One region of the Dactylosporangium sp. CA-092794 genome, then DNA from elsewhere that is predicted to be linked to it. Evidence: riboswitches for the same ligand, from Rfam matches in the RefSeq annotation. Region 1 holds a riboswitch; each other region holds the start of a gene.
The links. A riboswitch is a leader RNA that binds a small molecule or an ion and turns the genes downstream of it on or off. The one in region 1 is predicted to bind cyclic di-AMP.

Region 1 (4,558 bases):
CTGCTGGAATGCCGCCAGGGAGCGCGCCCACATGCCGTCCAGGTGTGCGCGCAGCGCGGCGACGCCCTCCGGGTCGGCCTGGTAGAGCCGGCGCGTGCCCTCCTGGCGGTCGGTCACCAGCCCCACGTCCTTGAGCACCTTCAGGTGCTGCGAGACGGCGGGCCGGCTGATCGGCAGCACCTCGGCCAGCCGGCCGACGGGCATCGGCCCGTCGGAGAGCCGATCGAGGATCGACTGCCGCATCGGGTCACCGAGCGCGACCAGCATCGCGGTTATGTTCGCCATGACGAACCGTAAGCTACCACTTACCAAGGCCGCCGACAAGCGGTTCTCTTCAGCCTCGCGGCCCGTGGCCGATGGAATGGCGTGTCCCGTTTCGCTGTGGTCGCGGCCGTCGGGGCGCGGCTGCACAACGTCGCGCAGGACGAGGGCCGGGCGCTGGAGTACCTGATCGGCCAGCTCGCCGCCGAGGTGCCCCACCGCTGCGTGGCGGGCACGCTGGTGCCGGCCGACGGGACCGAGCCGCTGGTGCGCGTGGCGGGCCCGGATCAGAACTCGGCCACCGCCATGGCCCTGCGCCGCGCCGCCGTGGCCGCGCTGGACGAGCGGGCCATGACTCGTACCCCCGCGGAGAACCGGGCGGCGGGCGCGGTGATCGCGAAGATCCTGACGCGCGGGCGGATCGTCGGCACGCTCGCGGTGCAGGCCCCCGGCAGCGGCCCGATGGCGGCCGGCGACGCCGAGTTCGTGGAGGCGGTCGCCGCGGTGGCCGCGACCGGCCTGGAGCACGGCCGGGCGCTGCTGGCCACGCTGGAGCTGCTCGACGACGCCCGCCGGCAGAGCGACCTGCTCGACGCCATCTCCGACGCGGTCATCTCGTGCAGCCCGGACAACGTCATCGACTCGTGGAACGCGGGCGCCGAACGCCTCTACGGCTACCCGGCCGGCGACGCGGTCGGCTGCGACCTGTTCGCGTTGCTGGCCACCACCTGCTGCACCGAGGACGGTGACGAGATCGGGATACGCCAGGTGCTCGACGACCTCGACGCCGCCGGCCGCTGGAGCGGCGAGCTGCGCGAGCGCCGCTACGACGGCGCCCCGCTCACGGTCCTGTCCTCGGTCTCCACCCTCACCGGTCCCGACGGCGGCCGCGCCGGCTTCGTCTACGTCAACCGCGACGTCACCGAGCAGCGCCTCCAGGAGCACGCCGCGTCCCACGACGCCCTGACCGGCCTGCCCAACCGCCGCCGCCTGGTCAACCGCATCCACGACGCCGCCGGCCGGGTCCACCGCGGCGGCGGTCCCATGGCGGTGCTGTTCCTGGACCTCAACGGCTTCAAGCCGGTCAACGACCGGCACGGCCACGCCGCCGGCGACGAGCTGCTCGTCGTCGTCGCCGGCCGCCTCGTCAACACGGTCCGCGGCACGGATTTCGTGGCCCGCGTGGGCGGTGACGAGTTCGTGGTACTGCTGGAGCAGATCGGTTCCGCCGACCGCATTCCGGCCGTCCTGGGCCGCATCCTCGACGCCGTCGCCGAGCCGGTGACCCTGTCCTCGTCGACCGAGGTCAGCGTGGCCACCAGCATCGGCGTCATGGTGGTGGAAACGGCCGACGAGGCCGCCGTCGACCCCGAGCGCCTGGTCGAACTCGCCGACCAGGCCATGTACCGCGCCAAGCGCCGGCCGGGCCGCGTCGCCTTCGCCGACGACAAGCGCGACGCCCAGTGGCTCGAGGAGACTCCCGGCCGCTGACGCCGCACTGCGCAATGCCGGGGTGCGGGTGGCGTCGTGGCAGTTCCGATCTAGGGCTTCACCTGCGGTTATGTAACCGTTATGGTCATGGGGTTCGCTGCGCTGGTTGTCGCCGATCGAGGGTGACGGCGCGGCGGACCCGCCGAGTCGTGCTCGAACGAGCCGGGGAACCAGGCACCACTGGGGTGAATCCGAGCGGCCACGCGCCGCGAGGTAGGGCGATCCTCCCGCCCGAATCCGTCAGCTAACCCGGTAGGCGGCATCGGAAGGAGCACCACATGCAGCCCCTCGAGTGGCGCCACGCCTCGACCCGCGACCCCGCCGACCGGCCGGCCCGTCAGGGACACCGCCCGCTCCGGTAACCGCGGCACCCACCGCACCGCAACCGTCCCCTGTGGACGGTCGATGGGTCGTGCCCTGAACAGTCTGTCGAGGTACCCGTGCAAACCCCACCATCCGGCGGGCGGCGAGCCCCCCGCCACCTGCGTCACGGCCGGCGCGGCCGGCACACGGCGGTCCGGTCGCGGATCGGCCGGCACCGGGCCGCGGCCCTCGTCGTGTTCGCGGCCATCGGCGCGCTGTTCGTCATCGGCTCGCCCGGCGGCCCGCCGGACATCGCGGCCCGGGCCGAGCCGGCGGTGCGCAGCGACACCGAGCGGGTCCTGGAGGCCGAGCGCCGCGCGTCCCGCGGCGGCGGCCGCACCGGCGATCAGCCCAGCCGCTCACCGTCGGCCGCACCGACCGCGTCGCCGACCGGCGGCAAGACGCCCGCGGCGCCGGGATCGGCCTCGCCGCCGGCCGTCATCGCCGCGGTCGGCGGGCTGACCCGGGCCGAGATGAACAACGCCGTCACGATCATCCGCGCCGGGCAGGCACTGGACCTGCCACAGCGGGGATTCGTCGTGGCCATCGCCACCGCGCTGCAGGAGAGCCACCTGCACAACCTGGCCAACGCCAACGTTCCGGCGTCGCTCAGCCTGCCCAACGAGGGGGTCGGCAGCGACCACGACTCGGTCGGCCTGTTCCAGCAGCGGCCGAGCTGGGGCACCGTCGCCCAGCTGATGAACCCGGCCGAGGCCGCCCGCCGGTTCTACGCGGCGCTGGTCCAGGTCTCCGGCTGGGAGCAGCTGGCGGTGACCGTGGCGGCGCAGACGGTGCAGGTGTCGGCGTTCCCGGACGCCTACGCCCAATGGCAGTCGCTCGCCGAGCAGATCGTCGCCGCCGTCGTGCCCGGATAGGTCTTACTCCTGGGCGGTCAGGCGGATGACCGGCAGTTCGCGGTCGGTCTTGTGCTGATACTGGCCGAACCGGGGCGCGGCGGTGGTGATCTGCTGCCAGGCCTGCTCGCGCTCCGCTCCGTGGAGTTGCTCGGCGGTCACGGCGATGACCTGCCCGCCGACTTCGATGCGGACGTTGCCGGGGTCGGCGGCGAGGTTGTAATACCACGCCGGGTTGTCCACGGCGCCGTTGGCGGACGCGACGATGAGCCAGCTGCCGTCGGGTCCGGGGAACCAGCCGACCGGGTTGGTGCGCTCGACGCCGCTGCGGCGGCCGATGGTGGTGAGGACCAGGGCGTTGAAGCCCATCATCGTGCCGCCGCTCGAGCGGCGCATGCGCCTGGCCATCAGCGTGTTCATCCAGCGCATGAGCCGGCCGTTGGGCTGACGGCCGCCGCGGGTTCCTCGTCGGGCGTCGAAGCTCATGGTGTTTCTCCTCGGCAGTGTGTCGGAGCGGATTGGGATGGCTGGGGGCAGGTGGCGTCTCGGTGTGCGGCATACGGATCGGGGCGGCGGCCGTCCACGCTGTCGTCGAGGAGGCGCTCGAGGAGCGGCGCGAGGATCTTACGCTCGGCGTCGGTCAGCCGGCGCAGGATCATGTTGTCCTCGGCCACCGCCGCGGAGATCTGGTCGCGCAGGGCCGCGCCGGAGTCGGTGAGGGCGAGCAGCTTGACCCGGCGGTCCTCGCCCGGAACCCGGGTCACCAGGCCGCGTTGTTCCATCTGGTCGGCCAGGTTGGTGATGTAGGAGCGGTCGCAGGCGAGCTGCTCGGCCAGGTCCCGCATGGGGGCCGGGGTGCGCAGCTGCACGATCGCCCGCGCGAGGTGCACGGGCAGACCGAACGAGGCCACCGTGGCGGCGAAGTCGGCCTTCGCCCGCTCGGCGATGTCGACCAGCAGCTGCGCCAGCCGACCGGCCTCGGCGAAGCGGGCCTCGTGGTCTGTCATGTACCCCACATTACTGCACCGGCTCAATAGTTGACTCACTCACGCATCCCACTACAGTGGCAGATGCGTGACTCACTCAACAATCGATCGAGTCAAGGAGCGAAGCTCAGTGACCACCGCATTCGACCCGTTCCGCCTGGGCGGCGTGGACCTGGCCAACCGGATCGTCATGGCCCCGATGACCCGCAGCCGGGCCCACGGCCAGGGCACGACCCCGACCGACCTGATGGCCGAGTACTACGCCCAGCGCGCCGGCGCCGGTCTGATCGTGACCGAGGGCACCCAGCCCTCGGTCGTCGGGCAGGGCTACCCCGACACGCCCGGCCTGCACTCGGCCGAGCAGGTCGTCGCCTGGCGGCAGGTCACGGACGCCGTGCACCGGGCCGGTGGCGTGATCTTCGCGCAGCTCATGCACACCGGCCGGATCGGCGACGCCGGCCTGCTGCCCGGTGACCTGGTCCCCGTCGGCCCGTCGGCGGTCGCCCCGCAGGGCGAGGTCTACACCCACGAGGGGCCCAAGCCGTTCCAGGCGCCGCGGGCGCTGACCGAGGCGGACATCGCGCAGACCATCGACGACTTCGC
Region 2 (4,558 bases), 4.9 Mb from region 1:
ATCGGCGCATACTGCACGACCGTGCCGGTGTGCGGCGCGTGGATGATCGTGTCGTTGCCGACGTAGATGCCGACGTGCCCGAGCCCGTTGTAGAAGACGAGGTCACCCGGGGCCAGCGAGCCGCGCGGAATGTGTGCGACCTGGCTCCACTGGCTGGCCGCGTTGTGCGGCAGCGTCACGCCGGCCTGCTTCCACGCCGCCATCGTCAGGCCGGAGCAGTCGTAGCTGCTCGGCCCGGCGGCACCCCACTTGTAGGGCTTGCCCAGCTGCGCCTTGGCGAAGTTCACCGCGGTGCCGGCCTTGCCGGAGACGGCGGGCAGGTTGCCCGGGTCGGTCTTCGGCGGGTTGACCTTCTTCGAACCGGCGGCGGTGGCCTTCTTCTGCAGGTCCTCGAACTTCTTGACGTCGCCCTCGATCTTCTTGCGCTGGTTCTCGAGGTCGGCCTTCTGCGTGTTCTGCGCGGCGATCGTCTGGTCGAGCTGCTTTTTCTCGTCGTCGACCTTCGACTTCGCGGACCTGAAGTCGTCAATGCTCTTCTGCTGGTTGCGGGTGATCTGCTGCAGCATCGAGAGCTGGTCCATGAGCGAGTCGGACGACTGGGCGCCGAGCACGATCGACAGGCTGCGCAGATTGCCGGTGGACGACTTGAAGGCGGCGACCGCCAGCTCCTCCACGCCGGCGTTGGCGGCGTTCAGGCCGTCTTCCAGCGGCTTGAGCTTCGCCTCCAGCTCGGTCGACTTGGCCTGGGAGGCCGCGAGGTCGATGTTGAGCTTGTTCCACGCCTCGATGGTGGCCTCGAGGTCCTGGTTCGACTTGTCGAGCTGGGCCTCGATCTCGGCGAGCGTTGGATCGGCGTGCGCGACCGTGGCGGGTGCCAGCACGACGATCGATGCGGCGGCGGCCAGCACGGCCTGCAGCAACGGTCGGCGGGCACGATGTCCAGTGGACAAGGAATGACCCTTCTGCAACGACCGCCTACCGGGTTAGCTGACGGGTTCGGGCGAGAAGAGAGCGCCCTACCGCGACGTTGCGGATTCACCCCATGATTACTCTGGGTCCCCGGTTCGATGCGTGCGGTTCACGGCATGAATCGACGCGCAGAACTCGATTCGGCGGCGCTTGCCCGGCGCCGTCCGGGGTGGACGGCGGACTGCCGAGCAGGCCAGGGCCTAACTTAACGTGATCACCGGCGGCGCGAAAGGCGTGCGTCGCCTTCAATATATAAAGCACCTAAAAGTCCGGATTACCCCCGGTTGACTTTGCGCATCGGACAGTGACAATGCGCCGAGAACGGCGCCGGCCGGTGCGCTCGATCACACCGGCCGGCGCTGGATATGAGCATCCGCGGTCAGTTGGCCGCATACGGGTTGACTTCTTCGTGCATGTCCGTCATGAACTGCGACCACATGTCGCTCTCGTCCGGGTCGGCGCCGACCAGGTCGTAGTGGCCGTCCAGGAAGTCGGTGTCGAGCTGCCAGTCGGGCAGGTCGGGGTCCGGCTCGTCGAGCTGGAGCGGCTCGTCGTGCTGGCCGGGGTCCACGAAGTCGCCGTAGTGCGGGTCGGTGATGTCGTGGGCGCCGTCGGTACCGTCGGAAAAATCGTGGTGATCGAAGTGGTGGTCGGCCAGGACATGCTCGACTCCGCCGTCGTGGTCGACGTGGAGATCGTGCTCCATGCCCCAGTCGAGGTCAAAGTCGCTCATAACCTGCTCCCGGTTCCTTCAGTAGCCCCGGTGGGGGTACCTCTAGAACGGTAGGGGCCGATCCGAGCGGCCTGCTCCCCGAAACGTGCCACCTCGTTTCGAGGCAAACGGTTTTATCGGGTTCGGCGGTCCAGCCAGCCGTCGCCGTTGACGTCCTCGTAGCGGGCGTCCATCACGCCGTCGTGGTTGGTGTCGATCTCCGAGGAGTTGATCAGCCCGTCGCGGTCGGTGTCGTGGCCGATGAACTCCGCGCGTCCGTCCCCGTCGGTGTCGACCACGATGTCGACGCCGCCGTCGGCCCGGTTGACGTAGGTGTGCTGGTCCCAGCGGCCGTCGCCGTCCCAGTCCACGCGGGTGTGGTAGCCGTCGGTCGGCGCCTGGCCCGGCACCTGCGCGTGCGCGGCCTGCTGCACGAGGCCGCCCATGCCGCCGGCGATGCCACCCTGGCCCGCAGGGCCGAATCCACCCTGGCCCGGCTGGCCCGCGCCGCCCTGGCCCGGCTGCTCCAGCAGATGGGCGAAGCCGCCCCCGATGCCGCCGCCCTGCCCCTGGTGCTGCTCGAAGCCCGACAGCCCGCCGGCCGCGCTCCCGGCCACTCCCCCGGCGCCGCCCTGCCCCTGGTACTGGTCGAAACCCGACAGCCCGCCGGCCACTCCCCCGGCGCCGCCCGCGCCGAACCCGGCCAGGCTCCCGGCCGCGCCGCCCGCCCCGCCGGCCGGCGGCTCGTGCGGGGTGCCGCCCGTGCCGCCCGCGTAGGTGCTGGACTGGTACACGGTGCCCGAGGAGCGGACCTCGCTGTGGTACTCGGTGTACGACTCCTGGTGGCTCTCGACGTGCACCTCCTCGAGCCCGGAGGCGGCGTGCCGGCCGCCCTGCGCCGCGTCCTGGACGTGCTGCGCGAGGGACGGGGACTCGAGCCCGCCCGCGCCGCCGCCCGCGGGCGCCGCGTGCCGGCCGCCGGCCTGCTCGACGATGTCGTGCATGCGGTGGCCGACCCCGGCCGCGCCGCTACCGCCCAGCGCGTGACCGCTCACGCCGCCGTGGCCGTGCAGCGCGTCGCCCAGCCCGGTGCCGATCGAGGAGAGCACGCCGAACATGCTCGCCTTGCTCGTGCGCTGCTCGACGTGCGTCTGCCCGCCGGCGTCACCGAGCTGTGCGTGCAGGATGTCCAGTTCGTCCGGTGTGAGGTGGTACCCGGCCAGGGCCCCCTGCGGATCGGCCGCCAGCCGGGCCTTGAACCCGGGATCGCCGAGCAGTCGCTCCAGCACCTCGTCGAAGTCGGACATCGCTTCCCCCATCTCGGACTTTCGGTCGAGCTCAGTCGAGCTCAGGCATCGGAATCGGCTGCGGCCGCGGCCGACAGGTCCCGCACTGCACCGCATCCTCCACGACGAGCCCCTCGGCCCGCCCGCGGCGTTGCGACCGGTGCACCTCCAGCAGGTAGGGGCCGAACTTCGCGTGGTCCTCGCACAGCCCACGCCCGCAGAACCGGCACGACCCCCGCGCCGCCTTGGCGCAGAACCAACAAAGCACAGTCTCTCCTGTTCAGGTAATAACGATGCATTCGCCGACGGCCACCGAGGCGCTGCCCGCCCTCGATACGTTGCCCGCGGCATCCTGGACGACGGCGGTGATCGTGAGCGTTTCCGCACCGGCCGCCCCCGCGAACGGTCCGACCGAGGCCGACCATTTTCCGCTGCCGCCGGAGTATTTCAACGACTGGGTCCGGCCCTCGAACGTGTAGGTCAGCGAGCGGATCGTGACACCCGCGGCGCCGGAGTTGTCCGAGCCGACGATCGTCACGCTCGACGTCGACGAGGACGGCGTCGGCGGGTCGCCGTAGTAGCACGGCCCGCCGTTCCAGGTGCGGTAGATGCTGCTCGGCGCGGCGCGGACCGTCACGGTCGGCGGCGTCGTGTCCGGCGGCGGGCCGGCGCTCGTGGTCGGCGGGGCGCCGGTGGTCGGCGGCGGTGGGCCGGCGGTGGTGGGCGGCGGCGCGCCGGGGGTGGTCTTGGTCGGCGTGGGGGTCGGGGTCTTCGTGGGCGTGCCCGTCGGCGTCGCCTCCGCGGATGCCGAGGCCGAGGCGGACGGGGAGTCGCTCGGGCTCGGGGACTCCGACGGGGTGTCCGTCGGCGACGGCGGGAGCGTCGGGGTGTCGCCCGGCTTCGGCAGGGCCACGCCGTCGCCGCAGGTCAGGTCGGCTCCCCGGTCCGGGGTGACCGCCGTGCCGTGCTGCCGGACCACGCCGCGGCCGACCTCCGGCTCGTTGCCCGCGCTCAGCGCGAAGCGGGCGGAGCCCTCGGTGGTCACGTCGCCGACGGTGAGGCGCAGCGGCTTGAACGCGGTCGTCGTGCTCGTCGTGTCGACCAGCAGGCGGCCGGCGTCGAGGGTGAGCGCCGCGGTCGGCTCGATCGGGGCCTGCTGCCCGCTGACCAGGTCGCCGATCTGCACGCTGACGCCCGCGCACAGCACCGTGGCGCTGCCGCCGCGGAAGGTCAGGGTGGCCGTGGAGCGGGGGTTGAGCCGGACCGAGTCGCCGTGCTGGACGTACAGCTTGGCGTTGCGGCCCAGCGCGTGCTCGACGCCGCCCAGCCGGACCGTCGCCCCGCCCCGCGTGACGGTGACCAGGGCGTTGTCGGTGGGCATCTCGGCCCACACCGGGCCGGTGAACAGGTTGGCGCCGGTGAGCAACAGGGCGAAGAGCAGCAGGAGTACCAGCAGCCACCAGAGCTTGCGCTCGAAGCGGCGGTCCACGCTGTCGTCGGCGGGCGGCGGCGGCCCGGGCGGGGCGGCCAGCGGCGGATAGGTCGACGGCGGGTGCGCGCCGGCGAGCGGGCGCCGTCCGCCGCCGGGCAC
Region 3 (4,558 bases), 6.4 Mb from region 1:
CCGGATCACCGGCCTGGCCGGCAAGTGCGCCGACGTGGCCGCCGCGTCGACCGCCAACGGCACGGCGATCCAGCTCTACACCTGCAACGGCACCACCGCGCAGAACTGGACGGTGGCCGCCGACGGCACGCTGCGCGCCCTGGGCAAGTGCATGGACGTGACCTCCGCCGGCACGGCGAACGGCACGAAGATCCAGCTCTGGGACTGCAACGGCTCCGGTGCGCAGGTCTGGCAGTACAACACCTCGAACAGCACCTTGCGCAACCCCGTGTCGAACAAGTGCCTCGACGTCACCGACAACAGCTCGGCCGACGGCGCGCGCCTGCAGATCTGGGACTGCTTCGCCGGCGCCAACCAGCGCTGGACTCTGCCGTAACCACCGCTCCGCGGTGGGGTGTGGTCGCCGCCTCGATCACGCCCCGCCGCGGCGGGCGGCGGAGGTCATCGGGGCGCCGACCTGGTCGATGAGCTCGGCCAGCACGCGCTCGGCGGCGTCGTGCGAGACCTGGCAGGTGCCGGCCGCGAGGTGGCCGCCCCCGCCGTACCGCAGCATCACCGACCCGATATCGGTGGGCGAGCTGCGGTCCAGGATGGATCTGCCCACCGCGAAGACGGTGTTGAGCTTCTGCTTGCCCCAGATCACGTGGATCGACACCCGGGCCTCGGGGAACAGGGCGTAGACCATGAACCGGTTGCCGGCGAAGATGACCTCCTCCGCGCGCAGGTCGACCACGACCACGTCGCCGTGCATACGGGACACCCGGCGCACCTGGTCGACGAAGAGCTCCTGCTGCTCGCGGAAGAGCTCCGCCCGCTCGGCCACGTCGGGCAGCGCCAGGATCTCCTGCACGTCCTGGTGGTCGATGCACGCGTCGATGAGCTGCATCATCAGCTGGTAGTTGGAGATGCGGAACTGACGGAACCGGCCCAGCCCGGTGCGGCTGTCCATCAGGAAGTTCAGCAGCGTCCAGCCCTTCGGGTGCAGGATGTCGTCGATGTGGTACTGCGCCGAGTCGGCCTGGTCCACCGCCTCCATCAGCTCGTCCGAGACGTGCGGGAAGCGCTCCCCGCCGCCGAAGTGGTCGTAGATCACCCGGGCCGCCGACGGGGCCGCCGGGTCGATCACGTGGTTGGTGGCGGTGCCGCCGGTCCGCAGGGTCTCCGAGTGGTGGTGGTCGAAGACCAGGTGCGCGCCGGGGGCATACGGCAGGTTCGTCAGGATGTCCGTCGGGCCCACGTCGACGGCGCCGTCCTGAACGTCCTTGGGGTGCACGAACGTGATGTCGCCGATGAGGCCCAGGTGGCGCAGCAGCACGGCGCAGACCAGTCCGTCGAAGTCGCTGCGGGTCACGAGACGGTACTTCACGGTGAATCCCCCAAGCGCGCGACGGCCGGTCGACAAGAGCCTTATCGACCGGCCGCCCGACTACGTGAGGATTACAGGATCGACAGGTGAACGTGGTTCGTGTGATCGCTGGACGGGTCGCCGGCCACGCCGCTGTAGTGGTGCCAGCCGGCCGCCGGGGTCCAGATCTGTTTGAACCAGATGACGTACATGACGCCGAGGCGGTCGGCGTTCTTCACGAAGTAGGCCGCGAGCGTGCTGCCGTAGACGAAGTCGTCGCCCGAGGCGACCCCGCCGAAGCCGGACTTGGTCTGCACCGAGAAGTCGCACGCGCGGCCCTTCGGGTGCTCATACGGCCCGCTGGGGCGGAAGCACGACACGAACCGCTTGAAGCCCGCCGCCTGTGCCTGCTGCATGGCGTGCAGCATGCGCGGCGTGATGCAGCCGGTGGTGGTGGGGTCGTTGACGCTGCACGACTCCTTGGGCAGCGAGCCGTTGGCGTTGCGCGGCGTCGGCTCGGCGAGCGGTAGGTTGGCGCTGACGAAGCCCTTACTCGGGCCGCCGGCCAGGGCGAGCGCCTTCTCCGCCTCCTTCTTCTGCTGCTCCATGGTCTGGACCTGTTGCTGCTGCGTGGCGACCTCGTCGTCGAGGGCCTGCTTCTGCGCCGCCTGGTTCTCCTTGAGCAGCTTGAGCTGGTGCAGCAGGTTGTCGTTGTGGTGGGCGATCTCGTTGATGGAGCCGGCCCGCTCGGCGAAGCTGTCCGGGCTGCCGGAGTCCATCAGCGCGGCGAACGTGGACAGGGGACCGGTGCGGTAGGCCGCGACGGCGATCGCGGACACCTGCTCCTGGATGTTCGCCAGCTGGGCCTCGGTCGCCTGCAGCTGCTGGGTGAGCTGCGCCTGGTGCTGCACGGAGGCGTCGAAGCGGGCCTTGGCGTCGGTCCAGGCGCGGGTGGTGTCCTCCAGGACGGAGCCCAGCGTCGGATTGGCGCCGGCGCCCTCGTCCCCGGTGTCGCCGCCCGGCTCGGCGGAGGCGGGCGTGGCGGTCAGCCCCGCGAGCACACAAGCGGCCAGCAGCGCGACGATGACGCGCCGGTAGGGATGTCGCGATGACATCTGGGTCGTTGTTCCTTCCGTCGGCCGCCGACCGAGTTAGCTGACGGGTTCGGGACGGAACGACCCCTACCACCCTCGCGAGGAGGGTAGATTCACCCCAACATTACGGTGGGTCCCCGGCTCGCCACGGTGCGGCGATTAGGCGGCAGCCACGCCCGGCACCGGGGGCGGTGCCCGCATGGACGTGACCGTCCGTCACTGTACCCAGGGCATCGAAATTGCGCACCGCACCGTTTGGGCGGACATTCCCGCAACCTCGCCGGTGGTCGCCGATAGTGACTCACATCACGTCCGAACGGTCGCTGCTGCTGCGCTTCCGTGCGCCGTAACGTCCACGGCCATGAGGCTGGGCGTCGACTTCGGTACCTCGCACACCGTCGCGGTTCTGTCACGGCCCGACGGCCGCAGCGACGCGCTGCTGTTCGACGCCTCCCCGCTGCTGCCCTCGGCCGTCTTCGCGGACCCGGGTGGCGCGCTGCTCACGGGGCGTGACGCCGAGCGCAGCGCCCGGCTCGACCCGGCCGCCTATGAGCCGCACCCGAAGCGCCGCATCGACGACGTCGCGCTCTTCCTCGGCGGCCGCGACGTGCGGGTGGTCGAGCTCGTCGCGGCGGTGCTGCGCCGGGTCGCCGACGAGGCCACGCGCGCCGCCGGCCGCCCGATCGAGGCCACCGTGCTGACCCACCCCACCGGCTGGGGCCCGCAGCGGCGCTCGCTGCTGCTCGACGCGGCCGCACGGGCCGGCCTGCCCGCCGTCGCGCTGGTCGCCGAGCCGGTCGCCGCCGCGATGTACTTCACGACCGTCCTCGGTCACCACGTGCCGGACGGCCACGCCATCGTGGTGTACGACTTCGGCGGCGGCACCTTCGACATCAGCGTGGTCCGCCGCTCGGGCACGGACTGGGAGGTCGTGGCCGCCCAGGGCCTGGACGACGTCGGCGGCGTCGACCTCGACGCGACGATCGTGGACTGGGTCGGCCGGCAGGTCACGGGTGGCGACGCGGAGCTCTGGAAGCGCCTGGAGGCGCCGCAGAGCACCCCCGACCGCCGCCACCGCCGGGCCCTGTGGGAGGACGCCCGCGCGGTGAAGGAGCTGCTCAGCCGGGCCACCGCGGGCGGGATCGCGGTGCCGCTGTTCGACGTCGACCTGCACCTGACCCGCACGGAGTTCGAGATCCTGGCCCGCCCCTGGCTGGACCGCACGGTCACGCTCACCACCGCGACGATGTTCACCAGCGGCGTGAGCGCGGACCGGCTGGCCGGCGTGTTCCTGGTCGGCGGGGCCAGCCGGGTGCCGCTCGTGGCCACGCTGCTGCACCGCGCGCTCGGCGTGGCGCCGGTGGTCCTGGAGCAGCCCGAGCTGGTGGTGGCCCTGGGCAGCCTGCTGGCCGCCCCTACTGCTCCCGTTGTCGTCGCCGACGTTGTTGCCGAAGCGCCCGTCGTTGTCGTCGCGGAAGCGCCCGTTGTCGTCGCGGCAGCGCCCGTTGTTGTCGCGGAAGAGCCCGTTGTCGTAGCGGACGAACCCGTCGTCGTTGTCGCGGAAGCGCCGGTCGCGCCGCGGCGGCGCAGGGTGAACTGGCTGCTCGCCGTGATCGGCGCGATCGTCGTCCTGGGGCTGCTCGGCACCCGGGTCCTCGACCACATCAACTACCCGCCCATCCAGACGGGTTTCTTCGCGCCCTTCACCCCGAAGCCGCTGCTGGTGCTGCTCGCCATGACGCTCACGGTGGCGGCGGCCGGCCGCTCGGCGCTGCCCGCCTACCGCGCGCTGATCCCGGCCCTGATCGCCATCGGCGGCGGGCTGGCCGTCCTGGTCGCCGGGGGGACGGTGACCCTTCCCGGCCCCGCGCTGCGGTTCGCCGACGGCACCCCCTTCCGGCTGGCGGACTCCTACGTCCTCTTTTCGGAGGGCGTGGCGTGGACCTTCGTCGTCTTCGCGGTCGCGCTCGTCGCCGGCGCCGCCGTGCTCCTGGTGCGCCCGCCCCGGCGCGACGCCATCGACCCGCCGGCCGGACGGCCTCGCTGGATCTGGGCGGTGCTGTGGGCGGCGGCCGGCGCCGCGCTCCTGCTCGCCACGGACACGAGGCAGATCTACCGC

Region 2: linked by a shared signal. The riboswitch ahead of ACQPXD_RS05645 (NlpC/P60 family protein) and the one ahead of ACQPXD_RS26110 (hypothetical protein) in region 1 are both predicted to bind cyclic di-AMP.
Region 3: linked by a shared signal. The riboswitch ahead of ACQPXD_RS55305 (coiled-coil domain-containing protein) and the one ahead of ACQPXD_RS26110 (hypothetical protein) in region 1 are both predicted to bind cyclic di-AMP.

What each region holds. Positions count from the first base shown of each region.
Region 1 is NZ_CP192044.1:6,183,922-6,188,479, reverse strand. Features, by position in the region: gene ACQPXD_RS26120 (ArsR/SmtB family transcription factor) at 1-285, opposite strand, end outside; gene ACQPXD_RS26115 (diguanylate cyclase domain-containing protein) at 367-1,752, shown strand; cyclic di-AMP (ydaO/yuaA leader) riboswitch at 1,883-2,026, shown strand; gene ACQPXD_RS26110 (hypothetical protein) at 2,193-2,990, shown strand; gene ACQPXD_RS26105 (nitroreductase/quinone reductase family protein) at 2,994-3,455, opposite strand; gene ACQPXD_RS26100 (MarR family winged helix-turn-helix transcriptional regulator) at 3,452-3,976, opposite strand; gene ACQPXD_RS26095 (alkene reductase) at 4,086-4,558, shown strand, end outside.
Region 2 is NZ_CP192044.1:1,286,704-1,291,261, reverse strand. Features, by position in the region: gene ACQPXD_RS05645 (NlpC/P60 family protein) at 1-950, opposite strand, end outside; cyclic di-AMP (ydaO/yuaA leader) riboswitch at 958-1,096, opposite strand; gene ACQPXD_RS05640 (hypothetical protein) at 1,349-1,702, opposite strand; gene ACQPXD_RS05635 (hypothetical protein) at 1,816-2,988, opposite strand; gene ACQPXD_RS05630 (cyclic nucleotide-binding protein) at 3,248-4,558, opposite strand, start outside.
Region 3 is NZ_CP192044.1:12,757,487-12,762,044, reverse strand. Features, by position in the region: gene ACQPXD_RS55315 (glycosyl hydrolase family 18 protein) at 1-376, shown strand, start outside; gene ACQPXD_RS55310 (exopolyphosphatase) at 413-1,366, opposite strand; gene ACQPXD_RS55305 (coiled-coil domain-containing protein) at 1,438-2,460, opposite strand; cyclic di-AMP (ydaO/yuaA leader) riboswitch at 2,470-2,615, opposite strand; gene ACQPXD_RS55300 (Hsp70 family protein) at 2,801-4,558, shown strand, end outside.